One region of the Streptomyces sp. NPDC059989 genome, then DNA from elsewhere that is predicted to be linked to it. Evidence: predicted binding sites of a transcription regulator. Region 1 holds the regulator's gene; the other holds the start of a gene.

Region 1 (15,301 bases):
GCGCCCGGTGCCCGGATCCCGGGGGAGTGGTCGACGTAGCGGATTCAAGAGCCGCCAGGCCCGTCGGGGAGGATTTCGCCGGGCCGGGTGCGGAGGGGTCAGGCTCGGAGGAAGGCGACGATTTCGGCGCCGAATTCCTCCGGGTGCTGGAAGAGGAAGCCGTGGCCGGCGTCGCCGTAGAGGACGATCTTCGAGTTCGGCAGCCGCTGGGACATGGCGTAGGTCGCGAAGGCGGGGACCATGACGTCGTGGGCGCCGTTGGCCGCCAGCACCGGCTGCGTGATCTCGCCGAGCCTGTCCCACGCGGCCTGCTCGCCCCGTCCCCATGCGGCGAGCGCGGCGGCCTGCGCCCCGATGCCCTGCGGCTGCACGGCGGCCGCGGACACGTCCAGGCGGGCGTCCAGACGGCGCAGTGAGGCCAGTCCGGCGTCGCGCGCGGCCGGTGTGTCCGGGAAGAACAGGTACAGGAAGTCCTCGTCGTCGTTGACCGGCTTGCCCGCGACCTGCCACACCTTGTCCGGCGGGGCCGGCGTGCCGGGAACGCCCCCGGGGCCGCTCGCGGCCACGACGAGGCGCCGGACCAGGTCCGGCCGCCGCAGGGTCACGGCCTGCACCACCGCCCCGCCCATTGACCAACCCAGCAGGTCCACCCGCGCCAGGCCCAGCGCCTCGATGAACTCGACGGCCCCCTCGGCCATCCCCGCGACGGTGTCCGGGGTCCGGCCCGAGGACAGCCCGCATCCGGCGTTGTCGAAGACGATGACGTCCCGTGCCTCGGCCAGGACCTGGAGGAAGGCCGGGTCCCAGTGGTCGATGGTGCCGCGGAAGCGGTGCGCCAGCACCAGGGGCACACCGTGGCCGGTGCCGAACCTGCGGTAGGCGAAGCGGGTGGTCGGACCTTGGACGTACGAGGTCACAGCCGAGTCGGAGGTGTACGTGGACATACGTGTCTCCCTGCCGGATCCGAGTGGGTCTAGTGGGTCTAGTGAGTCCGGTGATGCAACTGACTCTAGTGCAGGAAAGTTGCTTCACGCGACCCACTCGATATGCTCGACCCATGCTCGCCCGCGACTACGAGACCCAGGTCTGTTCCATCGCCCGCGCCCTGGAGGTGATCGGGGAGCGCTGGTCGCTGCTGATCGTGCGCAGCGTCATGCAGGGCCACCGGCGCTTCGACGCGCTCCAGGCCGATCTCGGCATCACCCGCAGCGTCCTCACCGACCGGCTGCGCCGCCTGGAGGGGGAGGGCGTGCTGGAGCGCCGTCCGTACCAGACCCGCCCCGAGCGCTTCGACTACCTCCTGACGGAGAAGGGCCTCGCCCTCTGGCCGGCCCTGAACCACCTGATGCAGTGGGGCGACCGGTACTACCCGGAGCCGGACGGGCCGCCCGTGATCGTCGAGCACGTCGGATGCGGCGGCGGGCCCGACGGGCACCAGCTGTGCGACCGCTGCGGCGCCCCGCTGGGCCCTGGCGTCATCACCACCCGCTCCGGCCGGGCGGCGGCCGCTTCCGGGTAGCACGAAGGCCCCGGCCGACACCCTGGGGAAGGGTGGTGGCCGGGGCCTTCGTCTTACTGCTCGGTGTGCGCCGCACCCGCGTGGCGAACGCTTCGTGTGCGGCGCGGGGTGCCGGTCAGGAGCGGGAGAGAGGGCCCGCTGGATCCCTACCCGGCGATCACATCAGGGAGCTCAGCCCTGCAGGGAGGCAACCTTGGAGGCCAGCGCCGACTTCTTGTTGGCGGCGGCGTTCTTGTGGATGACACCCTTCGAGACAGCCTTGTCGAGCGCACGCGCGGCAGCGCGAGAAGCCACGGTGGCCTTCTCGGCGTCACCGGCGACGACGGCCTCGCGGGCCTTGCGGATCGCGGTCTTGAGCGAGGACTTGACGGCCTTGTTGCGCAGGCGCGCCTTCTCGTTCGTCTTGTTCCGCTTGATCTGGGACTTGATGTTCGCCACGAAAGAGCCTTTTCAGGTTCAGAGTTTTGTTCTTCGGATCGTGCCTCGACAGCTGAGAGGGCATACGAGACACAGCTGCCCAGACTACCAGGCACGCTCCTGGCGGCCCAAACCGAGCGCACTGCCCCGTCCATGGGACCATGGGAGTCTGCGTATAGATCCGACATCGCGCCGCCGAGAGCGACGGGAGCCGGACTTTCGCTCCGACCGACGCTCCGCAAACGCTTCCGACTGCGACCCGAGAATCAGGACACTGCGTGCCCGCGATCCCCAGCCACGTGCCCGAGCCGAGCCGTACCGACTCGGCGCTGATCCGCAACTTCTGCATCATCGCGCACATCGACCACGGCAAGTCGACCCTTGCCGACCGGATGCTCCAGATCACCGGTGTGGTCGACCAGCGGCAGATGCGCGCCCAGTACCTCGACCGCATGGACATCGAGCGTGAGCGAGGCATCACGATCAAGTCCCAGGCGGTCCGGCTGCCCTGGGCGCCCACCACGGGCGAGGGTCAGGGCAGCACCCACATCCTCAACATGATCGACACCCCCGGGCACGTCGACTTCACCTACGAGGTCTCCCGCTCCCTCGCCGCGTGCGAGGGCACGGTCCTGCTGGTGGACGCCGCCCAGGGCATCGAGGCGCAGACCCTCGCCAACCTGTACCTGGCGATGGAGAACGACCTCGCGATCGTCCCCGTCCTGAACAAGATCGACCTGCCGGCCGCCCAGCCGGAGAAGTTCGCCGAGGAGCTCGCGAACCTGATCGGCTGCCAGCCGGAGGACGTGCTGCGCGTCTCGGCGAAGACCGGTCTCGGCGTCGAGGCGCTGCTCGACAAGGTCGTCGCCACGGTCCCGGCCCCGGTCGGCGTCAAGGACGCCCCGGCCCGCGCCATGATCTTCGACTCCGTCTACGACTCGTACCGCGGCGTCGTCACGTACGTCCGTGTGGTCGACGGGCAGCTGAGCAAGCGCGAGCGCATCCGGATGATGTCCACCGGCGCCACCCACGAGCTGCTGGAGATCGGCGTCTCCTCCCCGGAGATGACCCCGTCCGACGGCATCGGCGTCGGCGAGGTGGGCTACATCATCACCGGCGTGAAGGACGTCCGTCAGTCCAAGGTCGGTGACACCATCACCAGCCTGCACAACGGCGCCACCGAGGCGCTCGGCGGCTACAAGGACCCGCGGCCGATGGTCTTCTCGGGCCTGTACCCGCTCGACGGCTCGGACTACCCGGACCTGCGCGAGGCCCTCGACAAGCTGCAGCTCAACGACGCCGCGCTCGTCTACGAGCCGGAGACCTCGGCGGCGCTCGGCTTCGGCTTCCGCGTCGGCTTCCTCGGCCTGCTGCACCTGGACGTGGTCCGCGAGCGCCTGGAGCGCGAGTTCGGCCTCGACCTGATCGCCACCGCGCCCAACGTGGTCTACCGGGTGGTCATGGAGGACGGCAAGGAAGTCACCGTCACCAACCCGAGCGAGTTCCCCGAGGGCAAGATCTCGGACGTGTTCGAGCCGGTCGTCCGGGCCACCGTGCTCGCGCCCACCGAGTTCATCGGCGCGATCATGGAGCTGTGCCAGCAGCGCCGCGGCACCCTCCTCGGCATGGACTACCTCTCCGAGGACCGGGTCGAGATCCGCTACACCCTCCCGCTCGCGGAGATCGTCTTCGACTTCTTCGACCAGCTGAAGTCCAAGACGCGCGGTTACGCCTCCCTGGACTACGAGCCCACGGGCGAGCAGTCCGGCAGCCTGGTCAAGGTCGACATCCTGCTGCACGGCGACAAGGTCGACGCCTTCTCCGCCGTCACGCACAAGGACGCCGCCTACGCCTACGGCGTGCGCCTGGTCGCCAAGCTGCGCGAGCTCATCCCGCGGCAGGCCTTCGAGGTGCCGATCCAGGCCGCGATCGGCTCCCGCGTCATCGCCCGCGAGACCATCCGCGCCATCCGCAAGGACGTCCTCGCCAAGTGCTACGGCGGTGACATCTCCCGCAAGCGGAAGCTGCTGGAGAAGCAGAAGGAAGGCAAGAAGCGGATGAAGATGGTCGGCTCCGTGGAGGTCCCGCAGGAGGCCTTCATCGCCGTCCTCTCCAGCGACGAGTCCGGCGGCAAGAAGAAGTAGCCGCCGCGGTAGCGGTGGCGGGCGCTCGGCGGCGCCCGCCACGCGTTCGTAGACGAAAACAGGCCCCCGCGCGGAAGCGCGGGGGCCTGTTTCGTTATGAATCGGCCGCTCGCCGGCCCTTACGTACCAGGCGGAGGGCCCCTAGTCTGATCACTGCTCGATGGTTACTCGCCAGTTACATGCCCTTGAATGACAGCCCCTGCCGCGTGGTCCGGAGGACGTCCGTGAGCGACACACAGACCTTGATCGAGAACCGCCCGCCCACCGTGGCGGCCCTCTTCCTTGAGCGCGTCGCCGCCACGCCGCATGCGGAGGCGTACCGGTTCCCCGTTCCGGCGGCCGGCGGCCAGGGCCCCGACGACTGGAAGTCGCTGAGCTGGGGCCAGGCGGCCGAGCGGGTCTTCGCCATCGCCGCCGGGCTGATCGACCTCGGCCTCGGGTCCGAGGAGCGGGTCGCGCTCGCCTCCAACACCCGGGTCGAGTGGATCCTCGCCGACCTCGGCGTGATGTGCGCCGGCGGCGCGGTCACCACCATCTACCCCAGCACCAACGCGGACGAGTCGGCGTTCATCCTCGCGGACTCCGAGAGCCGGGTGCTCATCGCCGAGGACGCGAAGCAGCTGGCGAAGGCGCGCGAGCGCCGCGCCGACCTGCCGAACCTCGCCCACGTCGTGGTCCTGGCGGTCGCCGACGCGGTCGCCGTCGACGGCGACCCCGAGGGCTGGGTGCTCTCGCTCGCCGATCTGGAGGCGCGCGGCAAGGAGTACCTCGCCAAGCACCCCGAGGCGGTCAAGGAGCGGGTCGGGGCCATCACCGCCGACCAGCTGGCCACCCTCATCTACACCTCCGGTACGACCGGCCGCCCCAAGGGCGTCCGGCTGCCGCACGACAACTGGTCGTACATGGCCAAGGCCATGGCCGCCACCGGCCTGATCGGCAAGGACGACGTCCAGTACCTGTGGCTGCCGCTGGCCCACGTCTTCGGCAAGGTGCTGACCTCCGGGCAGATCGAGGTCGGGCACGTGACCGCCGTCGACGGCCGGATCGACAAGATCATCGAGAACCTGCCGATCGTCCAGCCGACGTACATGGCGGCCGTTCCGCGCATCTTCGAGAAGGTCTACAACGGCGTGGCCGCCAAGGCCCGCGCCGGCGGCGGCGCCAAGTACAAGATCTTCCAGTGGTCGGTGGGCGTGGCCCGCGAGTACGCCAAGGTCACCCAGGACAACTTCCGCCGCACCGGCCAGGCGACCGCGCCCTTCGGCCTCGCCACCAAGCACAAGATCGCCGACGCGCTCGTCTACTCCAAGCTCCGCGAGGCCTTCGGCGGGAAGCTGCGCGCCGCCGTCTCCGGCGCCTCCGCCCTGGCCCCCGAGATCGGCTACTTCTTCTCCGGCGCGGGCATCCACATCCTGGAGGGCTACGGCCTGACCGAGTCCAGCGCCGCCTCCTTCGTCAACCCGGGCGAGGCCTACCGCACCGGCACGGTCGGCAAGCCGCTCCCCGGCACCGAGGTCCGCATCGCCGACGACGGCGAGGTCCTGCTCCGCGGCCCCGGCATCATGCAGGGCTACCACCAGCAGCCGGAGAAGACCGCCGAGGTCCTGGAGTCCGACGGCTGGCTGCACACCGGTGACATCGGCGAGCTGTCGGCCGACGGCTACCTGCGCATCACCGACCGCAAGAAGGACCTGATCAAGACCTCGGGCGGCAAGTACGTCGCCCCGGCCGAGGTCGAGGGCCAGTTCAAGGCCATCTGCCCGTACGTGTCGACCATCGTCGTGCACGGCGCCGACCGGAACTTCTGCTCGGCCCTGATCGCGCTCGACGAGCCCTCGATCATGGGCTGGGCGGCCGAGAACGGCCTGGAGGGGAAGACGTACGGGGAGGTCCTGGCCGCGCCGGAGACGGCGCGCCTGATCGAGACGTACGTACAGACCCTGAACGAGGGCCTCCAGCGCTGGCAGACGGTCAAGAAGTTCCGGATCCTGCCGCGGGACCTGGACGTCGAGCACGGGGACCTCACGCCCAGCCTGAAGCTGAAGCGGCCGGTCGTCGAGCGTGAGTTCAAGCACCTGATCGAGGAGATGTACGAGGGCTCCCGCGAAGCGTGACGCCTGCCGCGGGCTCGGCGGGGCGGGGCGGTGGACCGCCCCGCAACCCCGGCTCTGCCGGGCGGCCCCGGGCCCGGGCGGGGGTCCTGCTGAGCGGCCACTGCGGGCCGCCGTCCTGGGGCTCCGCCCCAGACCCCGCGCCTCAAACGCCGGCGGGGCTGGAATTCGGCCGGGGTGGATTCGGGGCCGGGTGGTCGGCGGGTGCGGGATGATGGGGGTATGCCTTCCGCACTGCCCGACGGTGAACCCATGCCCGAAGACGGCTCGCTGCCGTCGCACGCCCTGGTGGGTGCCGGGGACCGGCCGCTCGGGTTCTACCTGCACGTCCCGTACTGCGCCACGCGCTGCGGGTACTGCGACTTCAACACCTACACGGCCACCGAGCTGCGGGGTACCGGCGGTGTGCTCGCCTCCCGGGAGAACTACGCCGACACCCTGATCGACGAGGTCAGGCTGGCGCGCAAGGTGCTCGGGGACGACCCACGAGAGGTCCGGACCGTGTTCGTCGGCGGCGGTACGCCCACGCTGCTGCCCGCAGGGGACCTCGTACGGATGCTCGCGGCGATCCGCGACGAGTTCGGTCTGGCGCCCGATGCCGAGATCACCACCGAGGCCAATCCGGAGTCGGTGAACCCGGAGTACCTGGCCGAGCTGCGAGCCGGCGGCTTCAACCGGATCTCCTTCGGCATGCAGAGCGCCAAGCAGCACGTCCTGAAGGTGCTCGACCGCACGCACACGCCGGGGCGGCCCGAGGCGTGCGTCGCCGAGGCGCGGGCGGCCGGCTTCGAGCACGTGAACCTGGACCTGATCTACGGCACGCCCGGGGAGTCGGACGACGACTGGCGGGCCTCGCTGGACGCCGCGCTCGGGGCCGGGCCGGACCACATCAGCGCCTACGCGCTGATCGTGGAGGAGGGCACGCAGCTCGCCCGCCGGATCCGCCGGGGCGAGGTCCCGATGACGGACGACGACGTGCACGCCGACCGCTACCTGATCGCCGACTCGGTCATGGCCGAGGCCGGGTACCACTGGTACGAGGTCTCGAACTGGGCCACCACGGAGGCCGGGCGCTGCCTGCACAACGAGCTGTACTGGCGCGGCGCCGACTGGTGGGGCGCCGGTCCCGGCGCCCACTCGCACGTGGGCGGGGTCAGGTGGTGGAACGTCAAGCACCCGGGTGCCTACGCGGCGGCGCTGGCCGAGGGCCGCTCCCCGGGCGCCGGCCGGGAGCTGCTGTCGGAGGAGGACCGCCGGGTGGAGCGGATCCTGCTGGAGCTGCGCCTGGTCGACGGTGTCCCGCTGTCGCTGCTCGCCCCGGCGGGGCTCGCGGCCTCCCGCCGCGCCCTGGCGGACGGCCTGCTGGAGCCCGCCCCGTACGGGGCCGGGCGGGCCGTGCTGACCCTGAAGGGGCGGCTGCTGGCCGACGCGGTGGTCCGGGACCTGGTGGACTGACGGACGCACCGCGCGGCGACGGGACGGCGGATCAGCCCGGGTAGTTCTCCCGCCACGGCTGGTAGTACGGGTTGTCCTGGCACTCGTTCATGATCTCGGTCTTGGTCGTCTTGTCGACCGGGCAGACCGCGACGATGAAGGAGCGCTCGATGCCGCCGGGGAAGGCGACCTCGACCTGCGAGGCCCACTTGTGGGTGTCGCCGATGGTCTGGTTCACGTCCACCCCGCCGGGGGCGTCGATGTAGTAGTTCCAGCCGCTCTTCCACCACGTCTTGTACAGGTCGTGGTCGTAGGTCGTGGAGACGTACGGGGAGGGCTGGTTGACCAGCACGTACTGCTCGATGTCGTACTGGCCGTCCACCGTCGCCTTGGGGTGGAAGCCCTCCGCGAACACCACCGACGGCGGGCGGCTGTCCGCGCGGTAGAGCTGCTTGCAGTTGGTGCGCCAGGACGGGGCCGGGGTGATGCGGGACACGTCGGCCCGCTGGTCCGCGGCGGCGAAGAGGCGGTCGTCCACGCGCGGGCAGGAGTTCGCGGGGGCGGCGTGCGGGGCCGCCGGGGCGGTCGGGACCGCGTAGGCGGAGGTGGACGGCAGGAGGGCGGCGGCAAGGGCGGCAGCGACGACGAACCGGCGCCGGAGGGCAAAGGTGATCATGACCAGCACCCTTGCCCCGCGTGGCCCGGCGTACGCGCACTGTCACCTGAACGTGAGCGTGTGCCGGACCGGGATTGACGCCCGCACCTCTCAGGGGGCCGTCACGAAGTCGATCAGCTCCTCGACGCGGCCCAGCAGGGTCGGCTCCAGATCGCGGTACGAGGTCACCCGCGACAGGATGTGCTGCCAGGCGGCCCCGGTGTTCTCCGGCCAGCCCAGCGCCCGGCAGATGCCCGTCTTCCAGTCCTGGCCGCGCGGGACCACCGGCCACGCGGCGATGCCCAGCGCGGACGGTTTCACCGCCTGCCAGACGTCCACGTAGGGGTGGCCCACGACCAGGACGTCCGGGGAGGTCACCGAGGCCGCGATACGGGACTCCTTCGAGCCCGGCACCAGGTGGTCCACCAGGACCCCCAGCCGGGCGTCCGGGGCCGGGCCGAACTCCGCCACGACGGCCGGGAGGTCGTCGATGCCCTCCAGGTACTCCACCACCACGCCCTCGATCCGCAGGTCGTCGCCCCAGACCCGCTCCACCAGCTCGGCGTCGTGCCGCCCCTCGACGTAGATCCGGCCCGCCCGCGCCACCCGCGCCCGGGCCCCGGGGACGGCGACCGACCCGGAGGCGGTGCGGGCCGGGGCCGCCGGGGCCCGGGACGGGCGGACCAGGGTCACGACCGCCCCGTCCAGCAGGAACCCGCGCGGCTCCATCGGGAACACCCGCCGCTTGCCGAAACGGTCCTCCAGGGTCACCGTGCCCGCCTCGCAGGCCACCACCGCGCCGCAGAAGTCCGTACCGGCCACCTCGACCACCAGATCGGGCTCGGCCGCCACCTCCGGCACGGCCTTGGGGCGCTTCCACTGCGGGGTCAGGTCGGGGGAGTACTCGCGCATCCGGCCGACACTAGGAGAGCCGCGGCCGTCACGCCTCCGACACGCCGAAACGGGCCGCCAGTGTGGCGCGTTGCGCACGCACGAAGCCCGCGTCGACCACCGCTCCGTGACCCGGCACGTACAGCGCGTCCTCCCCGCCCAGCGACAGCAGCCGGTCCAGGGCGGCCGGCCACTGCCGCGGCACGGCGTCCGAGCCCGCCTGCGGCTCACCCGACTCCTCCACCAGGTCCCCGCAGAACACCGCCTCGCGCTCGCCCGGCACGAAGACGGCCAGGTCGTGCCCGGTGTGCCCCGGCCCCACGTTCGCCAACAGCACCTGCACCCCGCCCAGGTCCAGCGTCCACTCGCCCGACACCAGGTGCTTCGGCGGCACCAGCAGGTCCACCGCTTCGGCCGCCTCCGCCTCCGCCAGGCCGTGGCGCACCGCGTCCCCGCGCAGCTCCTCGCGGCCCGTCGACAGCAGGGCGTCCAGCCCGACCGCTCCGTAGAACTCCGCCCCCGAGAAGGCGGCCCCGCCCAGGACGTGATCGAAATGGCCGTGCGTGAATGCGATATGGGTCACGTGCCGACCCGTCAGCCGCTCCGCCTCGGCCCGCACCGCGGCGCCCTCCCGCAGGCAGGACCCGGGGTCGATCACGAGCGCCGAATCGTCGCCCACCACCAGCCCCACGGTGCAATCCCACACCGGAAGCCGCCTCCGGCCGGTCCGTCCGGTCAGCCGTTCCCAGCCCGCCTCTTCCCAACGCACGTCCATGCCGCGACGCTACCCTGGCGGGCCTCCCTTGCCAGGGTCTTACTACCCGGCCGTACACTGAGCGGGGGATCTCTGGCACTCGAACGATCAGAGTGCCAGTCGACAAGCAACGAACGCCAACGAACGCCAACGAACACGGCAACGGACCAGAGCTGGAGGTGTGCGCGATGCTCAGCGAACGCAGACTCGAAGTGCTGCGCGCCATCGTCCAGGACTACGTCGGGACGGAGGAGCCGGTCGGCTCCAAGGCGCTCACCGAGCGGCACCGCCTCGGCGTCTCGCCTGCCACCGTGCGCAACGACATGGCCGTGCTGGAGGAAGAGGGCTACATCGCCCAGCCCCACACCAGCGCCGGCCGGATCCCCACCGACAAGGGCTACCGCCTCTTCGTCGACAAGCTGGCGGGGGTCAAACCGCTGTCGTCGCCCGAGCGCCGGGCCATCCAGAACTTCCTCGACGGCGCCGTCGACCTCGACGACGTCGTCGGCCGCACGGTGCGGCTGCTCGCGCAGCTCACCCGGCAGGTCGCGGTCGTCCAGTACCCCTCGCTGACGCGCTCCACCGTGCGCCACGTCGAGCTGCTGTCGCTGGCCCCGGCCCGGCTGATGCTCGTCCTGATCACGGACACCGGCCGCGTCGAGCAGCGGCTGATCGACTGCCAGGCGCCCTTCGGCGAGACCTCGCTCGCGGATCTGCGGGCCCGGCTCAACAGCCGGGTCGTCGGCCGCCGTTTCACCGATGTCCCCCCGCTCGTCCAGGACCTCCCCGAATCCTTCGAGGCCGAGGACCGCGGCACCGTCTCCACCGTGCTCGCGACGCTCCTCGAAACCCTGGTCGAGGAAGCCGAAGAGCGGCTGATGATCGGCGGCACCGCCAATCTCACGCGCTTCGGACACGATTTTCCCCTGACGATCAGGCCGGTGCTCGAGGCGCTGGAGGAGCAGGTCGTGCTCCTCAAGCTGCTGGGCGAGGCCAACGAGTCGGGAATGGCCGTACGGATCGGGCATGAGAATGCCTACGAAGGACTGAACTCCACGTCCGTCGTCTCGGTCGGTTACGGTTCGGGCGGCGAAACAGTCGCCAAGCTCGGCGTGGTCGGACCGACCCGCATGGACTACCCCGGAACGATGGGAGCGGTACGCGCAGTGGCACGTTACGTCGGACAGATCCTGGCGGAGTCGTAAGTGGCCACGGACTATTACGCCGTTCTCGGCGTGCGCCGCGACGCATCGCAGGACGAGATCAAGAAGGCCTTCCGGCGGCTCGCGCGCGAGCTGCACCCGGACGTGAACCCCGATCCCAAGACGCAAGAGCGTTTCAAGGAGATCAACGCCGCCTACGAGGTCCTCTCGGACCCGCAGAAGAAGCAGGTCTACGACCTCGGCGGCGACCCGCTGTCCTCCTCGGGCGGCGGCGGAGCCGGCGGCTTCGGGGCGGGCGGCTTCGGCAACTTCTCCGACATCATGGACGCCTTCTTCGGCCAGGCCTCGCAGCGCGGCCCGCGCTCGCGGACCCGGCGCGGCCAGGACGCCATGATCCGCCTGGACCTGGAGCTGGACGAGGCGGCCTTCGGGACCACCAAGGACATCCAGGTCGACACGGCCGTCGTCTGCACCACCTGCTCCGGCGAGGGCGCCGCACCCGGCACCTCCGCGCAGACCTGTGACATGTGCCGCGGCCGCGGTGAGGTCTCGCAGGTCACCCGGTCCTTCCTGGGCCAGGTCATGACCTCGCGCCCCTGCCCGCAGTGCCAGGGCTTCGGCACCGTGGTCCCGACCCCGTGCCCCGAGTGCGCGGGCGACGGCCGGGTCCGCTCCCGCCGCAGCCTCACGGTCAAGATCCCGGCCGGCGTGGAGAACGGCACCCGGATCCAGCTCGCGGGCGAGGGCGAGGTCGGCCCCGGCGGCGGCCCCGCCGGCGACCTGTACGTGGAGATCCACGAGCTGCCCCACCCGACCTTCCAGCGGCGCGGGGACGACCTGCACTGCACGGTGACCATCCCCATGACGGCCGCGGCCCTGGGCACCAAGTGCCCGCTGGAGACGCTGGACGGCATGGAGGAGATCGACATCCGGCCCGGCACCGGGTCGGGGCAGTCGATCCCGCTGCACGGGCGCGGCGTCACGCACCTGCGCGGCGGCGGGCGCGGCGACCTGATCGTCCACGTCGAGGTCACCACCCCGGGCAAGCTGGACGCCCAGCAGGAGGAACTGCTGCGCCAGCTGGCGAAGCTGCGCGGCGAGGAGCGGCCGATGGGCCAGTTCGCGCCCGGGCAGCAGGGTCTGTTCAGCCGGCTGAAGGACGCGTTCAACGGCCGCTGACCGGCCCGTGATCCGATGCGCCGAGCCCGGCCGGGGGATGCCCCCGGCCGGGCTCGGCGCATCCGTTCCGGCCACGCCTGGAAGCGGACTATGCCAGGCGAATGCCGTGATTCGGTCCGATGAGCGGGACATGGCACGATGCAGTCCATGTCCACCGCACCGAACGGTCTCTCCCCCTACCCGATCGTGCAGGCTCCCATGGCGGGCGGCGCCTCCTGTCCGCCCCTCGTCGCGGCCGTGTGCGAAGCGGGCGGACTGGGCTTCCTGGCCGGCGGTTACAAGACCGCCGACGGCATGTACCAGGAGATCAAGCAGGTGCGCGCGCTCACCCGGCGCGCCTTCGGCGTGAACCTCTTCATGCCGCAGACCGGTTACGTGGACCCGGCCGCGGTGGAGGCGTACCGCGGGCAGCTGGCCGGCGAGGCCTGCTGGTACGACGTCTCCCTCGCCGACGAGGACATCATCGGCACCAGCGACGACGGCTACGACGCCAAACTGGCCATCCTCCGGGAGGACCCGGTCCCGATCGTCTCGTTCACCTTCGGCTGTCCCACGCCCGGGGCCCTCGCCGCCCTGCGCAAGGCCCGTACGTACACCGTCGTCACCGTGACCTCCGTCGAGGAGGCCCGCGCCGCGCAGGAGGCGGGCGCCGACGCCGTCTGCGTCCAGGGCGTGGAGGCCGGCGGCCACCAGGGCACCCACCGGGACGACCCGCAGGCCGACGGCACGGCGGCCGTGGGCCTGCTCGCGCTGGTGGCCCAGGTACGGGAGGCCGTGGCGCTCCCGATCATCGCCGCGGGCGGCCTGATGCGGGGCTCGCAGATCGCCGCGCTGCTGGCGGCGGGCGCGGAGGCGGCCCAGCTCGGGACCGCCTTCCTGGCCTGCCCCGAGTCGGGCGCCGACCCGGTGCACAAGAAGGCGCTGACGGACCCGCTGTTCGTACGGACCGAGCTGACCCGGGCCTTCTCCGGACGGCCCGCGCGGGGGCTGGTGAACCGCTTCATGCGGGAGCACGGCCCCTACGCGCCGGCCGCCTACCCGCAGGTCCACCACCTGACCTCGGGGCTGCGCAAGGCGGCCGCCGCGGCCGGGGACCCGCAGGGCATGGCCCTGTGGGCGGGCCAGGGGCACCGGCTGGCGCGGACGCTGCCGGCGGGGGAGCTGGTGGAGGTGCTGGCGGCGGAACTGGCCGAGGCACAGTGCACGTTGAAGGCAAGGCAGATGAGGAGTGCGTCATGACGGCCCCGGTGTTCGTGGTCGAAGAGGTCCCGGCGGGACCGGAGTTCGTCCTGGACGGCCCGGAGGGCCGGCACGCGGTGTCCGTGAAGCGGCTCAACCCCGGTGAGGACGTGGTCCTCACCGACGGGCGGGGCCGCTGGGCGGAGGGCGTGGTCAAGGCCGCCGAGGGCAAGGACCGGCTGGTGGTCATGGACCTGCACGCCGTCGAGGAGGAGCCGGAGCCCGCGGTCCGCATCACCGTGGTCCAGGCGCTTCCCAAGGGCGACCGCGGCGAGTTGGCCGTCGAGACCATGACCGAGACGGGCGTGGACGCGATCGTGCCGTGGCAGGCCTCGCGCTGCATCACGCAGTGGCGCGGCGACCGCGGGGCCAGGTCCCTGGCCAAGTGGCGGGCCACGGCCCGGGAGGCGGGCAAGCAGTCCCGCCGGGTCCGCTTCCCGGAGGTGGCCGAGGCCATGTCCACGAAGCAGGTGGCGGCGCTGCTGGCCGGCGCCGACCTGGCGATGGTCCTCCACGAGGACCGCGACACCCCCTCCGAGGCGCTGGCCACGGCCGAACTGCCCACCTCGGGCTCCGTCGTGCTGGTGGTCGGCCCCGAGGGCGGGGTCTCCCCGGAGGAGCTGGCCGTCTTCGCCGGGGCGGGAGCCCACCCCTACCGGCTGGGCCGCTCCGTGCTGCGGACCTCCACCGCGGGCACCGCCGCGACCGCCGTCCTGCTGGCCCGCACCGGCCGCTGGTCCTGACCGGGCGGGCGCGGCCGCCCGCCGTCGCTCTGGATACGATGCCCCGACCGATCACGATCACCGTCACCGTCACGAGAGGCGAAGCAATGGCCGGGGAACCGCAGGCCGACTGCCTGTTCTGCAAGATCGTCGCGGGGAACATCCCGGCGACGGTGGTCCGGGAGACCGAGACGACCGTAGCCTTCCGGGACATCAACCCGCAGGCGCCCACGCACGTGCTCGTCATCCCGAAGGTGCACTACACGGACGCCGCCAGCCTGGCCGCGGCCGAGCCGGGCATCGCCGCCGACATACTGCGTGAGGCCGCACAGGTCGCCGCCGACGAGAAGATCGACGACCACGGCTACCGGGTCGTCTTCAACACCGGCTCCGGCGCGGGCCAGACCGTCTTCCACGCCCACGCGCACGTCCTCGGCGGCCGCGGCCTCCAGTGGCCCCCCGGATAGTCCGTTGTCCGTACGCGAATTCGTGGTGCTGGGCACCGCCAGCCAGGTGCCCACGCGCCACCGCAACCACAACGGCTACCTGCTGCGCTGGGACGGCGAGGGCATCCTCTTCGACCCGGGCGAGGGCACCCAGCGGCAGATGCTCCGCGCCGGGGTGGCCGCGCACGACATCAACCGGATCTGCGTCACCCACTTCCACGGTGACCACAGCCTCGGCCTCGCCGGGGTGATCCAGCGGATCAACCTCGACCGGGTTCCGCACCCCGTCACGGCGCACTACCCGGCCTCCGGGCAGAAGTTCTTCGACCGGCTCCGGTACGCCACGGCCTACCGGGAGACCGTGGTCATCGAGGAGGAGCCGGTGGCCGAGGACGGGCCGCTGGCCCGGGGGGGCTCGTACGTCCTGGAGGCCCGCCGGCTCTCGCACCCGGTGGAGGCCTTCGGCTACCGGCTCACCGAGCCCGACGGGCGCCGGATACTGCCCGAACTGCTCGCGCGGCACGGGATCAAGGGGCCGGACGTCGGCCGGATCCAGCGCGACGGCGAACTGAACGGGGTGACCCTCGAAGAGGTCAGCGAGCCGAAGCCGGGGCAGCGGTTCGCGTT
Region 2 (15,301 bases), on a different contig from region 1:
TCGAGGACAAGCCCTACAAGATCTTCGGCGCCCAGGCCGAGGGCTGCTCCCCGGTGTCCACCGCCTTCAAGGCCGGCCACGACGTGGTCCGCCCGCAGAAGCCGAACACCATCGCCAAGTCCCTCGCCATCGGCAACCCGGCGGACGGCCCGTACGTCCTGGACATCGCGCGCCGCACCGGCGGCTACGTCGAGGACGTCACCGACGAGCAGGTCGTCGAGGCCATCAAGATCCTCGCGCAGGCCGAGGGCATCTTCGCCGAGACCGCGGGCGGCGTGACCGTCGGCGTCACGAAGAAGCTCATCGAGAACGGGCAGCTCGACCCGACGCTGACCACCGTCGTCCTGAACACCGGCGACGGCCTGAAGACCCTGGAGGCGGTGGCCGCGGACAGCGGCCAGACCGCCACGATCCGCCCGAGCCTGGACGCGTTCCGCGCCGCCGGCCTGGCCTGACCAACCCCTGACACCCGGAAAGGCAGTAGCGCCATGAGCGTCAACGTCCGCATCCCCACCATCCTGCGCACCTACACCGGCGGCCAGGCCGAGGTTCCCGCCGAGGGCGCGACCCTGGCCGAGGTCATCGAGTCGCTGGAGAAGAGCCACCCCGGCATCGCCGCGCGCGTCCTGGACGACCAGGGCAAGCTGCGCCGCTTCGTCAACGTGTACGTCAACGACGACGACGTGCGCTTTGAAGGCGGTCTCGAGGCGGCGACGCCGGACGGCGCCGGCGTTTCGATCATCCCGGCCGTCGCGGGCGGCTGCTGATCACCTTCCGGGTGCGGCGCACAAAACCGTAATTGCCCCCTCCGCTAAAAGCGGAGGGGGCAATTCTGCTTGATTGGGCGCGGTAGAGTTGGGGAAGTCCCCTCCGCTGTTCTTGCCCGCCGCATATGAACGGGCCGCGTGAGGGTCGACATCGAGTCAATGTGCAAGTGCGGTATGAGGCTTTGGCGCGATATGCCGGGCCCGAGTTGCCCTGGACTATGCCAAATTTTCACTCTATTTCAATGTATCTAGGTGTCCAGATTTCTCGTCGGATTGACCTGTTGCAGACAGCATCGGCGCAGATACATTCAGCCTCGGTCGACGCGTTCCGACGCAAGTTCTGACCCGGGACCGCGAAGTGCGTTCCTGCGCAAGGGCCAGTAATAGGGGAGTTAGGCATGGCTCAGGGCACCGTCAAGTGGTTCAACGCGGAGAAGGGCTACGGCTTCATCGCGGTCGACGGTGGTGCGGATGTGTTCGTCCACTACAGCGCCATCCAGATGGACGGGTACCGCACCCTTGAAGAGGGTCAGCGGGTCGAGTTCGAGATCTCGCAGGGCCAGAAGGGTCCGCAGGCGGACATGGTCAAGCTCGCCATCGGCTAGTCCTGGCGCGATCGACCGCCGACGCGTACGTACGAGGGGCCCACATCCTGGACACGGGATGTGGGCCCCTCGCGCGTCGCCGGTGTGTTCACGGGGGTGTTCACCCAAGCCGCTTGCACTCGCGGGGGTCGAGTGCTAATCATTGGCGTTAGCACTCTCCTGGTGAGAGTGCTACTGAACGAGGACCGGGTCGGTGAGGCCCGCAGGGTCCGGCGGGAAGGAACCGCCGGGCACGCAGGCCGTCCGTCGCGGGCGCGGGCGCGGTCCTGGGAGCAATCCACCGCTGTCCGGGAGGACCACTTCAGATGGCCAAGATCATTGCGTTCGACGAGGAGGCCCGTCGCGGTCTCGAGCGAGGCATGAACCAGCTCGCCGACGCCGTCAAGGTCACCCTTGGCCCCAAGGGTCGCAACGTCGTCCTTGAGAAGAAGTGGGGCGCCCCCACGATCACCAACGATGGTGTCTCCATCGCCAAGGAGATCGAGCTCGAGGACCCGTACGAGAAGATCGGCGCCGAGCTGGTCAAGGAAGTCGCCAAGAAGACGGACGACGTCGCGGGCGACGGTACGACCACCGCCACCGTGCTCGCCCAGGCGCTCGTCCGCGAGGGCCTGCGCAACGTGGCCGCCGGCGCCAACCCGATGGCCCTCAAGCGCGGCATCGAGAAGGCCGTCGAGGCCGTCTCCGGCGCCCTGCTGGAGCAGGCGAAGGATGTCGAGACCAAGGAGCAGATCGCTTCCACGGCCTCCATCTCCGCCGCCGACACCCAGATCGGCGAGCTCATCGCCGAGGCCATGGACAAGGTCGGCAAGGAAGGCGTCATCACCGTCGAGGAGTCCCAGACCTTCGGTCTGGAGCTCGAGCTCACCGAGGGCATGCGCTTCGACAAGGGCTACATCTCGGCGTACTTCGCCACCGACATGGAGCGCATGGAGTCGTCCCTCGACGACCCGTACATCCTGATCGTCAACTCCAAGATCGGCTCGGTCAAGGACCTGCTGCCGCTCCTGGAGAAGGTCATGCAGTCCGGCAAGCCGCTGCTGATCATCGCCGAGGACGTCGAGGGCGAGGCCCTGTCGACCCTGGTCGTCAACAAGATCCGCGGCACCTTCAAGTCCGTCGCCGTCAAGGCCCCGGGCTTCGGCGACCGCCGCAAGGCCATGCTCGGCGACATCGCCATCCTCACCGGTGGCACGGTCATCTCCGAGGAGGTCGGCCTCAAGCTGGAGAACGCCGGTCTCGACCTGCTGGGCCGCGCCCGCAAGGTCGTCATCACCAAGGACGAGACCACCATCGTCGACGGTGCCGGTGACAGCGACCAGGTCGCCGGTCGCGTGAACCAGATCCGCGCCGAGATCGAGAACTCCGACTCGGACTACGACCGCGAGAAGCTCCAGGAGCGCCTCGCGAAGCTGGCCGGCGGCGTGGCCGTCATCAAGGCCGGCGCCGCGACCGAGGTCGAGCTCAAGGAGCGCAAGCACCGCATCGAGGACGCCGTTCGCAACGCGAAGGCGGCCGTCGAGGAGGGCATCGTCGCCGGTGGCGGCGTGGCCCTGCTGCAGGCCTCCGCGGTCTTCGAGAAGCTCGAGCTCACGGGTGACGAGGCGACCGGCGCCAACGCCGTGCGTCTGGCCCTGGAGGCCCCGCTCAAGCAGATCGCCGTCAACGGTGGTCTCGAGGGTGGCGTCGTCGTCGAGAAGGTGCGCAACCTGCAGATCGGTTGGGGCCTGAACGCCGCGACCGGCGAGTACGTCGACATGATCGCCGAGGGCATCATCGACCCGGCGAAGGTCACGCGCTCCGCGCTGCAGAACGCCGCGTCGATCGCCGCGCTGTTCCTGACGACCGAGGCCGTCATCGCCGACAAGCCCGAGAAGGCCGGCGCCGGCGCCCCGGGCGGCATGCCGGGCGGTGACATGGACTTCTGATCGGCCCCTGGCTGATCGGCTGTTCTCGAACGAGGGCGGCACCCCCCGCGATCCTGCGGGGGGTGCCGCCCTCGGGCGTTTCAGGCGGCGGAGCGCGCGACGAAGCCGACCTCTTCGTGGTCCTCGCCCAAGGCGATGTTCAGGGACGCGTCCAGAGCATGCGCGAGGCGGCGCAGCAGGGGCAGAGTGGGTACGGCATCGGCTCCCTCCACCCGGGAGATCTTCGCCTGCGTCAGTCCGGCGCGCTCGGCCAGCTCGGCCTGAGACAGCCCCAGGTCCTTGCGCCGGTCGTACACGGCCTTGGCGAACGCCATCGCCAGCCGGATCTCCGCCCGCTCGGCCGCGACCTCGGCCGATTCGACCTGTTCTCCCGCGGCCTTCTTCTCCCGGGCCAGCTTCCAGCGGGTGTGGTTCATGATGCGTCCCCTTCCTCGCTGCGGCCGTACGTCGTGTGGGCTGGGCCGTGCTCCCTTTCGCACACGAGCTGCTTGCCCGGCAGCAGCTCCAGCCAGGCTCGCACTTCAGGCTCCAGCTCGATCACGTGCAGATCGTCCATGTGCCGCAGCGTATTATGTCGTAAACGACATAATACGTTGCGGCGGTCGGCGGCATCCCATCGGATGGATGGGCCCCTCACCGTTGACGCGGTGGGTGGTTGACTTCGGGTATGACTGACGTGTTCATCAAGATCTGCGGGCTCAAGACCGCGCAGGACGTCGAGGTGGCCGTGGCGGCCGGCGCCGATGCCGTCGGGTTCGTCTTCGCGCCCGGCAGCCCGCGTACCGTCGACGCCGCCACCGCTCGGGCCCTGGCCGGGCTGGTGCCGGACGGGGTGCTCACCGTCGGGGTGTTCCGCGGGCAGCCGGTCGAGGAGGTGCGCCGGTTCGCCGGGGAGAGCGGCGTACGGGGCGTGCAGCTGCACGGCGAGGAGGGCCCCGAGGACTTCGCGGCGCTGCGCGCCGAGGGCCGGACGCTGCTGCGGGCGACCGCCGAACACGTGAAGCGCTGCGGGGAGTACGGCGAGGACCTGCTGCTGATCGACGCGCCCGACCCCGGCTCCGGCAAGCCGTGGAACTGGGGATCGGCGGACTTCGCCGCGCCCGAGGGGCGGTGGCTGCTGGCCGGCGGGCTGACCCCGGCGAACGTGCGGGAGGCCGTCAAGGTCACCGGGGCCTGGGGCGTGGACGTGTCCAGCGGGGTGGAGCGCGAGCGCGGGGTGAAGTCTCCGGAGCTGATCCGGGCCTTCATCGAGGCGGCGCGGACGACCGGCACCGCGCGCTGAGAGTGTTCGTAGGATTACTCTCAGCGAGAACTCGCGTGTGGGCGGGCCCGGCGCGGGCAGAGGAACGGCATGGTCATCGACACGCTGGGCCGGCTGTTCGCGCCGCGCCGGGCCCCCGTCTTCACCGCCGACTTCACCTCTCCCACCCAGTGGATCGCCGGCCGCTCGTGGGCCTATCCCGACGGCGGCCCGGTCAACCCGGGTGACAACAAGCTGGACCACCTCGTCGCCGACCCCGCCTACAGCCGCGGCGGCGTCTTCCGCGCGACGCTGCGCCCCGACGGCGACTGGGACACCGGACTGCTCACCACCGAGGGCAGCGACGAGGGCTTCATGGTGCGCACCGGCGATGTGCTGGAGGCCCGGGTGAAGCTGCCCGAGGCGCTCGGGGCGTGGCCCGCGATCTGGACCTGGCGGGACGGCGGCCAGGAGATCGACGTCTTCGAGTACCACCCCGACAACCCGGATCTGCTGGAGCTGTCGAACCACGTCCGTGAGGCGCAGCGCTACCACCGTGACTCGGGGGTCCGGCCCGGCGCGTGGGTCGACCTGAAGACCGAGTTCGGCCGCAGGTCGGTCATCTGGTGGGTCAACGGGATCCGCGTCTTCTCCGACGGCCGGGGGGTGGGGCGCGGCTGGCGCGCGTACCTCATCGTCAACCTGTCGGTGTGCGCCGGGAGGTACCACCCCGCGCCGGGTCCCGAGCTGACGGAGATGTCGTACGAGGTGTCCCGGCTGCAGGTGTACCGGGCCTGAATCCGGGGTCTTCGGGCCCGGTGCAAGCGGACCAAGGTCCCTGTCCGGGGGCCTTCCGCCCCCGGAAGACTTCGGTTCATGGACGCCCTGGACACCCTGGACTCGCTGATCGTCGACGTGAACGATCACCTCTGGACCTACCTGCTGATTCCGCTGGTGGTCGGCGCCGGCCTGTACTTCACGGTCCGGTCCCGGGGTGTGCAGCTGCGCCTCCTGCCCGAGATGTTCCGGGTGGTGAAGGAGAAGACCCCGCCGCGCGCGGACGGCCGCAAGCAGGTCTCGTCCTTCGGCGCCTTCACCATCTCCGCCGCCGCGCGGGTCGGCACCGGCAACATCGCCGGCGTGGCCACCGCCATCACCCTGGGCGGCGCGGGCGCCGTCTTCTGGATGTGGATGATGGCGCTCGTCGGCGCGGCCTCCGCCTTCGTGGAGTCGGCGCTCGCCCAGCTGTACAAGGTGCGGAACTCGACCGGCGCGTACCGGGGCGGTCCGGCGTACTACATGCAGCGCGCGCTCGGAAAACGCTGGCTCGGTGTGCTCTTCGCCGTGACGATCACCGTCACCTTCGGCTTCGTCTTCAACGCCGTGCAGGCCAACACCATCACGGCGGTGGCGACGGGCTCGCTGCCGGAGACGGACACGGCATGGTTCGGGCCGGCGCTGGGCGTGCTGCTCGCGGCCCTCCTCGGCCTGGCGGTCTTCGGCGGCGTCAAGCGGATCGCGTCGGTGACCACCGTCCTCGTCCCGGTGATGGCGGTGGTCTACCTGCTGCTGGGCGCGGCGGTCGTGCTGCTGAACGCGTCGGAGTTCCCGCGGGTCGTCGCCGACATCGTGGGCGGCGCCTTCGGCTTCCGCGAGCTGGCGGCCGGCGGTATCGGCGCGGCGATCCAGCAGGGCATCCGGCGCGGCATGTTCTCCAACGAGGCGGGCCTCGGCTCCGCCCCGAACGCGGGCGCGGCCGCCGAGGTCTCGCACCCGGTCAAGCAGGGCCTCGTACAGTCCCTCGGCGTCTTCTTCGACACGCTCCTCGTCTGCACGATGACGGCCTTCATCGTCCTGGTCACCAACCCCGAACCCGCCGGCCGGCAGGGCGCGGACCTCACGCAGACCGCGCTGAGCGACACGCTGGGCGGCTGGGCCGGGCACGTCCTGACGGTCGTCGTCTTCATGCTGGCCTTCAGCAGCATGGTCGGGAACTACTACTACGGCGAGACGAACATCCGGTTCGTCACCCGCAAGCGGTGGGTCCTGCCCGGCTACCGCTCGCTGGTCCTGTCGGCGGTGGTCCTCGGCTCGCTGGGCTCGGTGTCGGTCGTCTGGAACCTGGCGGACGTCTTCATGGGGCTCATGGCGCTGGTCAACCTGCTGGCGATCCTCCCGCTGTCGGCGATCGCCTTCCGCCTGCTCGACGACTACCTCGCGCAGCGCCGGGCGGGCCTGGACCCGGTCTTCACGCGCGACCGGATGCCGGACCTGAAGGGCGTCCAGTGCTGGGACCCGGTCCGCGGGGTGGTGCCCGCGGCGGCCGGACGCGCCTAGCCGGACGTCTGCGGCCGGGTGCGGCGAGGACGGCCCGTACGGGGCCCGGCCGCCGGCCGGCCGGGCCTCTCCGTCAGCGGTGGGGGATGGCGTAGGGGTTGGGGGACTTGATGGTGCCCGTGTTGACGTTGCTGAAGTTCTGCGAGATGAGCCCGCTGAGGTTGATGCCGAGGAGGGATACTCCGTCGCCTCCGCCGCCCCCATTGCCGCCTCCGCCACCGCCTCCTCCGCCGCCACAGGTGCCACCCGTGATGACGGTGTAGTCGGTCTCACCCTGAGTGGCGACTTGGTCTGATTCAAGGAAGACGGTGTTGATCACCGAGCACACGTTGGTGCCCACGTTGACCGTGAGGGTGATGGTCGGGAAACTCTGCTGCGCAGGCAGGGGGTCCGTTCGGTAGCAGAGCATGGCCTCCAGATTGCACTGCCATCCGTCTCCGCTGAGCCCCGTTGCGGTGAGTCCATCCGGCAGCTGTTCGAGAACCCTGATCTGTCCTGAGGTGGCAGTGTCCCCGGTGTTGCTCACCACGATGGAGTAGGTGGCACCGGACTGTCCTTGGACGAAGTCCCCCACGTGGGACTTGTTGATCACCGGCCGGGCGTCTGCATGGGCGGGGCTGGCGATGCCGAAAGTCGACAGAGCCACACCCATGGCGACGGCAGCGACTTCCCACCTGCGCCGCCCGGACGTGCGGTTGACCTGAAGCACGAGTCTCTCTCCCCTTGTCGGGTGACTGACTGTCACGGCCTTCGGCGACTACTAGAGGGGAAGAGCCCTGTGGAAATCGAGGTCCTCACAGCGTGGGCCGTCCGAATCACCCGTAAGGGCGGGCCCTTAGGCGTAGTGGCTGAGGACGAGCAGCAGCGCGGTGGTGTGTGCCGTGGCCTGGAGGCCGAGCGTCCAGGCCCGTGCCCCGGCGAACGGCAGGTGCCGGGTCGGCCAGGACACCGTGAGGAGGCCCGCCACGAGGGTGATGGCGACGGCCCAGAGCACCCACGTGCCCGGAGCTCCGTGGGCGCACCCCTCCCCATAGGCGATGCAGCGGCCCGCGCCCGGAGAGGCCAGTACGGCGACGAAGGCGGCGATCAGGGAGGGAACCAGCAGGCCGAGGCCGATGCCGGCGATCACGCGCAGGCGGCGGTCTCGTCTGCGCGGCTCCCGGTCCTCCTGGAGCTGCGGGGTTACGTGAACCGGACCGGCGACGGATGTGGTCATGACCCCATTGGATCGCGTGGGGATCCGCGGGTGATCAGCCGGCGTACTCAGGCGGGGTAGGTAGCCGGGCTCAACCGTCCGTGCGCAGGCGGGCGTGGAGGTGTTCGTCGTGCCAGCCGTCCGCGTGGAGGAGGGCGCCGCGCATGGTGCCCTCCAGGGGGAAGCCGGCCCGCGTCGCGATGCGGCAGGAGGCCGGGTTGGCCACGGAGTGGGTGATGCGCAGCCGGTGCAGGCCGAGGTCCTCGAAGGCCCAGCGGGTGACGCGTTCCGTGGCCGGCACCATGACACCGCTGCCGCGTCCGGCGGGCAGGAGCCAGTAGAGGAACTCGCCGCTGCCACCGCGCAGATCGAGGTCGGCCAGGCCGATCAGGCCGACGGCGCGGCCCCCGGCGGCGGGGGCGATCGCCCAGATCGCGGCCTCCTCGGCCGTCCAGCGCGCTCCCCAGCGGGCGATGCGGTCCTCGGCCTCGGCGGGGCTGAGCCGGCCCGGGCGGTTCCAGTGCCGGATCTCCGGGTCGAGGCAGGACTCGACCAGCACGGGGGCGTCGTACGGAGTCCAGGGCCGCAGCAGCATCCCGCCGGGGAGCGGGAGTTCGGGCTGCGGGGCGGCGCTCATCCGCCCGGCCGGGACCACATCGGGTATCGCGTCGATCATCCCTCCATCATTGCCGCGTCCGCGCCCCATTCGGCTGTGCGGCGCGAACAAACGTGAACCGGGCCTGCCGCTTCGGCAAGCCGGTCGAGTACACGAAGTACCAGGGCGCGACGCACCAGACGATCCCCAACGTCGCGGAGTCGGAGTACCTGGGCTGGATCGCGGACCGCTTCGCGGGCAAGCCGGCGCCGTCCAACTGCGCCTGACACGGGGCGGCGTACGTACGGGCTCCCGGCCGGTGAACCACACCGGCCGGGAGCCTTCGTACGGTCCGGGTCAGCGGCCGGCCGCGACCGGGGCGGGGCTCGCGGGCCCGGTCGCCGGCTCCGCGGACGGGGTGTGCGGGGAGGTGTCCGCCTCCGGGTCGGTGTTGAGCTCGGCCAGCATCTGCCGGGTGAAGCCGAAGAGGTAGGTGGCCGCGAAGCCGACCGTGTAGCCGACCGCCAGGCCGCCCGCGTAGATGGCGATGGTGGCGCCCATGCCCGACGTGCCGTCCAGCAGCGGGAACAGCGCCCAGCCCGAGGGGCCGATCGCGGTGGAGCCGAAGGCCACGCCGAGCTGGTTGAAGAGGCCGACGAAGGCGCCGCCGGCCGCGCCGCCCACGCAGGCGGTGACGAAGGGGCGGCCCAGGGGCAGGGAGACGCCGTAGATCAGCGGTTCGCCCACGCCCAGGAACCCGGCCGGGAGCGCCGACTTGATGGTGGCGCGCAGGGAGCCGTTGCGCGGGAGCCGGTAGTAGACGGCGATGGCCGCGCCGACCTGGCCCGCGCCCGCCATGGCGAGGATGGGGAGGAGGACGGTGTAGCCGGACTGCTCGATGAGGGTGGTGTGGAGGGGGATGAGGGCCTGGTGCAGGCCCAGCATGACGAGGGGGAGGAAGAGCCCGCCCAGGACCAGGCCCGCGAAGGCGCCGCCGGTGGCGAGCAGCCAGTTGGCGAAGCTGCCGATGGCGGTGGACGCCTCGCCCGCGAGGAACATGAGGCCGAAGATGGTGACCAGGCCCGGGACCAGGACCGTGAGGGTGGGCGTGACCAGCACGTCCAGGGCCTCCGGGACCCAGCGCCGGCACCACTTCTCCACGTACACGGCGAGGAGCGCGGCCGCGAGCGCGCCCAGGACGCCGCCCTGGCCGGGGGAGAGGTGCTGGCCGAAGGCGTCGATCTTGGCGATGCCCGGGAAGACGATGATCGCGGCGACCGCGCCGCCCAGCACGGGCGTGCCGCCGAACTCCTTGGCGGTGTTGTGGCCGACGAAGACCGCGATCAGCGACATGAAGCCGGAGGCCATGGCGGCCAGCGCTGGGACCACGGCGGGCAGCCAGCCCATGTTGGTGAGGATGCCGTTGATGCCCGCGATGATCCCGCAGCCGATCAGCGCCGGGATCAGCGGGACGAAGATGTTCGCGACGCGGCGCAGGAACCGTTTGAACGGGGTGGAGTTGCGGGCCTTCCGGGCTTCCTTGAGCGCCGCGCCCTGGGCGGCCAGGTCGTCCGCCGTGATGCCGTGGGGCTGGGGCTGGGGCTGGGGCGCCGGCGTGCGGCCCTCCTCGACGAGGGCCTCGAACTCCGGGGTGACGCGGGCGACGGTGCCCGGGCCCAGCACGATCTGGTACGTGTCGTCCTCGACCACGCCCATGACCGCCGGGAGGGCCTTGAGGGCCTCGTCCTGGACGAGCGAGCGGTCGCGGAGCGCGATGCGCAGACGGGTCATGCAGTGTGCGATCGAGGTGATGTTGTCCGGGCCGCCGACCAGAGGAAGGATCGCGGCGGCTGTGGCGCGGTTCTTGTCAGTGGACATGTGGTGGTCGCCTTGCGTGGGGGGATGCGGGCGGTGAGGGGCGCGTCGGAAGACCGGCGGGGCTGTGGACCGGTGGATCGGCGGGTTGGCGGGTCCGCCGGTCGGCGGGTCAGCGGGTCTCGGCGAGGGCTTCGCGGAGGTGGCCCCGGGCGGAGGCCAGCAGGGCGGCGGCCGCCGGGGCGTCGACGGCGCCGAGGATGACGAGGATGGCGTTCTTGACCTCGCCGCCGGTGGCGGTCAGCGCGGCCTCGATCTCCTCGTCGGGCGCACCGGTGGCCAGCGCCACGATGCGGCGGGCGCGGGCGCGCAGCTTCTCGTTCGAGGAGCGCATGTCGACCATGAGGTTCCCGTAGGTCTTGCCGAGCCGGATCATGGTGATCGTCGAGATGAGGTTGAGGACGAGCTTCTGCGCGGTGCCGGCCTTCAGGCGGGTGGAGCCTGTGAGTAGTTCGGGGCCGACGACGACCTCGATGCCGTGTTCCGCGGCCGCGGCGAGCGCGGAGCCGGCGTTGCAGGAGAGCCCGACGGTGAGCGCGCCGCGCGTACGGGCGAACTCGACGGCGCCGATCGCGTACGGGGTGCGGCCGGACGCCGAGATGCCGATGACGGTGTCGTCGGGGGTGAGGTGCAGTGCGGTGAGGTCTGCCGCCGCCAGCTCCTTGGAGTCCTCGGCGCCTTCGACGGCCTTGACCATGGCGGAGGGGCCGCCCGCGATCAGGCCGATCACCTCGGCCGGGTCGGTGTTGAAGGTGGGCGGGCACTCGCTGGCGTCCAGTACGCCCATCCGCCCGGCCGTGCCGGCGCCCGCGTAGACCAGCCGCCCGCCGCGTGCCATCCGTACGGCGATCGCGTCGATCGCGGCGGCGATGAGCGGCAGCCGCCCGGCGACGGCGGCCGCGACGGTGGCGTCCTCGGCGTTCATCGCACGGGCGATGTCGAGGGTGGACAGCCGGTCGATCTCCGCGAGCTCGGGGCGGAAGGCCTCGGTGGTCAAGGTCTCCAGCTGGGCGCGGAGTTGGGCGTGGGCGGTGGTCATCGACGGGGCCTCCTAGCGGCTATGGGGTGCAGGAGAGGAACAGTCCCGGAGTTGACGGACCGTCGCCAGTGCGCGTGGTCGGTCACTCGTTCGTGTGGGGTGCCGGGGACTTCCGGCATGGCAGCGGACTACGGCTCTTACGTTGGCGCCATGGTGGCATTGACGAAGCCCGGGGAGGCCGGGCGCGCCCGGTACGTCTTCCGACTTCGTGTGTCGTCCACTGCGTTGGCGGGTCTGCTGGCGGAATGGGATCGCTGCAGGTGGGTGTGGAATCAGTGCGTCGCCGAGTCCCGGGCAGCGCGCAAGGCCGGGGAGGACTGCGGTCCGGCCCGGCTGGACAGGATGCTGACCCGCTGGCGCGGCGCGTATGGGTGGCTGGGTGAGGGCGCTTCCGTTCCGCAGCAGCAGGCGATCCGGGACTTTGCCAAGGCTCGTGCCACGGCGTTGAAGGGCATCACGGCGGGCCTGCCGGTACGACAGCGGGCGGGGATGCCGCGGTTCAAGAGGAAGCGTCTGGCGGATCCGACGCTCAACTACACACGGACCGCCTTTCGGTTGAAAGACGGTCGGCTGCACCTCGCCAGGGGCATCGCCCTGACAGTGGTGTGGTCGCGTGACCTGCCCGCCGAACCGTCCAGCGTGCGTGTCTACCGGGACAGTCTCGGGCACTGGTACGCCTCCTTCGTGGTCCCCGCCGGCGTACGGCCGCTGCCTGCGACCGGCGCGGCCATCGGTATCGACTGGGGCGTGACGGAGACCGCGACCACCACCAGCGACGATCACGACCTCCCCCACCCCCGGCACGGCAGCCGCGAGGCCGGCAAGCTGGCCGGATACCAGCGGATGATGGCCCGGCGTAAACCGAAGCCGGGCCAGGCCGCGTCGAAGGGGTACTGGAAGGCGAAGCGGCAGGCGGCGAAGGTGCATAAGAAGATCGCCCGCCAGCGCCAGGACACTGCCCGCAAGTGGGCCAAGCGTGTCGTGACGGACTTCGATCACCTTGCGGTGGAGGACTTCCGGCCGCGGTTCCTCGCCAAGTCCACCATGGCCCGCAAAGCAGCTGACGCGGCGCTGTCCGCCACCAAGCGCGAGCTGATCAACATGGCGCTCAAGCACGGCCGGGACCTGCGGCTTGTGCACCCGGCGCACACCACCATGGACTGCGGACGGTGCGGAGCGAGAGCCAAGCACGCACTGCCGCTGTCGGAGCGTACATACACCTGCACTGTGTGTGGAGCGGTCTCCTCCAGGGACAAGAACTCCGCCCACGTCATGCTCGTCCGGGCTGGTCTCAACCCGGCCGGCGCAGATCGCGTAAGACCAGACGGACCGTCGGTCCGCCGGGCAGCGTGAGCCGGGCATCCCCTCCCTTTCTGGGCGCGGAGGAGTCAAAATGACCCCATGGACCACGCAACCCCCCTGGAGCAGGCGCTGCACGTCGCACGTGCACTTGTTCTCGCCGATCTCGCCGCCGGCGAGGTCGCCGATGCCGATGTCGTCTCCCTCGTCGAGGACTCGGTCACGCACCGCCGGTGGTGGGTGGAGCAGTGGCCGGAGGGGGTCGACTACCTTGCCGGACTCGTCGCCCAGGACGTGCAGGACGCGCTGCTGGAGAAGTACGGGCGCTGGCCGCTGTGCCCCGTCTGCGGGCACGGCGATCCGCACGCGCTGGACGTGGAGCCGGAATTGGGACCCGACCCGCACTGGGTGTGCTCGGAGGCAGGTGTGCGGGTGGCGGCCGTGGGCGCCCTCGGCCCCGTCTTCCACCCGGGCCGGTGAGCCGCCGGTGACGGTGTACATCGACCCGCCGACCTGGCCGGGCCACGGCCGCCTGTGGTCGCACCTGGTCAGCGATGTCTCGTACGAGGAGCTGCACGCCTTCGCGGCGGGCATCGGCTGCCCGCCGCGCGCCTTCGAGCGGGACCACTACGACGTCCCGTCGCACCGCTATGCCGACGCGGTCGGCGCGGGCGCGGTCGAGATCGGCAGCAAGGAACTGGTCCGCCGCCTCACCGAGGCCGGCCTGCGCCGCCCCAAGGGCCGCCCGGCCGCCTAGGGGGTGGCAGGCGTTACGCGGGGACGCCCTGCTCCGCGGCGTCGGCGGCCGGCATGGCCGGCATGGCCGGCGTGGCTGTCGAGGAGGTCGAGGAGGTCACCACGCGGGTCGCGCGGGCCGGGGTGCGGCGGTCCAGGCGGAGGGCGACGACGGTCAGGGCGATCGCGGTGACCGTCATGGCGGCGCCCGCCCAGGCGGTGGCGGAGAAGCCGAGGCCCGCGTCGATGACCGTGCCGCCCAGCCAGGGACCGCCGGTGTTGCCGAGGTTGAAGGCCGCCGTGGTGGTGGCGCCGGCCAGGGTCGGGGCGGCGCCGGCCACGTTGAACATGCGGGCGTTGAGCGCCGGAGCCGTGAAGAAGGCCGAGAAGCCGATCAGGAAGGCCAGGGCGATCGCCGCGACCTGGAACGACGCCAGCAGGGCGAGCGCGGTCAGGAAGGCGGTCGAGGCGGTGATGCCCCAGATCATCACGCCGAACAGGTGCGCGTCGGCGACCCGGCCGCCCACGGTGGTGCCGACCAGAGCGCCGATCCCAAACAGCGCGAGGATCCACGGCACCCAGCCCGAATCCAGCCCGGCCACGTCCGTCAGCAGCGGTGACAGGTAGCTGAAGGCGCAGAAGACGCCGCCCGCGGCCAGGGCGGTGATGCCGATGGCGAGCCACACCTGGCGGTCGCGGTAGATGCGCAGCTCGCGCCCGAGCGAGGGCTTCTCGGCGGGCAGCGGGATCTTCGGGATCAGCGCCAGGATGCCGACGAGGGCGATCGCGGAGGCCGCGCCGACCGACCAGAACGCGGAGCGCCAGCCCAGGTGCTCGCCGAGGAAGGCGCCGGCGGGCACGCCGAGGACGTTGGCGATGGACAGGCCGCCGATCATGACGGCCATCGCGCGGGCCCGCTGGTCCTTGTCGACCATGGCGATGGCCACGGCCGCGCCGACGGCCCAGAAGCCGGCGCAGGCGAGGGCCGAGATCACGCGGGAGGCGAAGAGGAGCTCGTACGAGGGGGCCAGCGCGCCCGCGACCTGCCCGAGGCCGAAGAGGCTGATGAGGGAGATCAGGGTGGTGCGGCGCGGCAGCCGCAGCGTGGCCACGGCCAGCAGCGGCGCCCCGACGACCATGCCGATCGCGAAGGCGGATATGAGCAGGCCCGCCTGCGGGATGGTGACGTCCATGTCCGCGGCGATGGGTGGCAGCAGGCCCGAGAGCATGAACTCGCTGGTCCCGAGTGCGAAGACGGAGAGGCCGAGGACGTAGACGGCTACGGGCATGCGGGGGCGTGCGGCGGCTGCGGGCATGCCTCTCACCAACCATCGCGAACGGGATCAAATTCCCCGGGAGTGTGTCAGGCGTGTGACATCAGGAGGGCTCTGCGCGTTCGGTGCGCTTGGTGAGTTCGGCGAGTTCGGCGAGTTCGGCGGCGAGGTTCGCGCGGGCCGGGGCCTCCCAGTGGGCGGTGCCGTAGGGGGTGCGGAAGAGCCGGGGCAGGTCGAGCAGCTGGCGCAGGACGGCCGCGCGCCCGGTGCGGAAGGCGTCGTCCGGGACGAAGCCGTACTCGGCGCGGACGGCGGCGACGTAGGCGCCGTACGCCGCCGAGTCCCCGGCCAGCACCGCCAGGTCCGCGTCGCAGAGCGCCTCGCCGTTGGTGTCGCCGGGGGCGGGGTCGTG

The links. Region 1 encodes HrcA, which represses chaperone genes, less so after heat shock. Its sites were predicted from a motif close to TTNGCACTCNGNNNNNCNGAGTGCNAA; they were not measured.
Region 2: a site for HrcA is predicted at 1,521-1,547, ahead of groL (chaperonin GroEL). Genes of this name have one in related genera too.

What each region holds. Positions count from the first base shown of each region.
Region 1 covers NZ_JBHWUO010000020.1:102,926-118,226, reverse strand. Annotated here, with positions in the region: gene ACFWBN_RS19925 (alpha/beta fold hydrolase) at 99-944, opposite strand; gene ACFWBN_RS19920 (winged helix-turn-helix transcriptional regulator) at 1,058-1,519, shown strand; gene rpsT (30S ribosomal protein S20) at 1,691-1,957, opposite strand; gene lepA (translation elongation factor 4) at 2,215-4,080, shown strand; gene ACFWBN_RS19905 (AMP-dependent synthetase/ligase) at 4,305-6,194, shown strand; gene hemW (radical SAM family heme chaperone HemW) at 6,414-7,646, shown strand; gene ACFWBN_RS19895 (ADP-ribosyltransferase) at 7,678-8,301, opposite strand; gene ACFWBN_RS19890 (DUF3097 domain-containing protein) at 8,392-9,192, opposite strand; gene ACFWBN_RS19885 (MBL fold metallo-hydrolase) at 9,221-9,946, opposite strand; gene hrcA (heat-inducible transcriptional repressor HrcA) at 10,114-11,130, shown strand; gene dnaJ (molecular chaperone DnaJ) at 11,131-12,267, shown strand; gene ACFWBN_RS19870 (nitronate monooxygenase) at 12,415-13,506, shown strand; gene ACFWBN_RS19865 (16S rRNA (uracil(1498)-N(3))-methyltransferase) at 13,503-14,249, shown strand; gene ACFWBN_RS19860 (histidine triad nucleotide-binding protein) at 14,336-14,695, shown strand; gene ACFWBN_RS19855 (ribonuclease Z) at 14,700-15,301, shown strand, end outside.
Region 2 covers NZ_JBHWUO010000032.1:46,196-61,496, forward strand. Annotated here, with positions in the region: gene thrC (threonine synthase) at 1-455, shown strand, start outside; gene ACFWBN_RS26285 (MoaD/ThiS family protein) at 489-767, shown strand; gene ACFWBN_RS26290 (cold-shock protein) at 1,166-1,372, shown strand; gene groL (chaperonin GroEL) at 1,678-3,300, shown strand; gene ACFWBN_RS26300 (helix-turn-helix domain-containing protein) at 3,381-3,716, opposite strand; gene ACFWBN_RS26305 (hypothetical protein) at 3,713-3,856, opposite strand; gene ACFWBN_RS26310 (phosphoribosylanthranilate isomerase) at 3,968-4,582, shown strand; gene ACFWBN_RS26315 (beta-glucanase) at 4,652-5,338, shown strand; gene ACFWBN_RS26320 (alanine/glycine:cation symporter family protein) at 5,417-6,877, shown strand; gene ACFWBN_RS26325 (hypothetical protein) at 6,951-7,586, opposite strand; gene ACFWBN_RS26330 (hypothetical protein) at 7,713-8,093, opposite strand; gene ACFWBN_RS26335 (GNAT family N-acetyltransferase) at 8,164-8,748, opposite strand; gene ACFWBN_RS26340 (hypothetical protein) at 8,802-8,954, shown strand; gene ACFWBN_RS26345 (PTS transporter subunit EIIC) at 9,025-10,545, opposite strand; gene murQ (N-acetylmuramic acid 6-phosphate etherase) at 10,655-11,581, opposite strand; gene ACFWBN_RS26355 (RNA-guided endonuclease InsQ/TnpB family protein) at 11,732-12,934, shown strand; gene ACFWBN_RS26360 (hypothetical protein) at 12,983-13,360, shown strand; gene ACFWBN_RS26365 (DUF4031 domain-containing protein) at 13,368-13,637, shown strand; gene ACFWBN_RS26370 (Cmx/CmrA family chloramphenicol efflux MFS transporter) at 13,651-14,904, opposite strand; gene ACFWBN_RS26375 (hypothetical protein) at 14,993-15,301, opposite strand, start outside.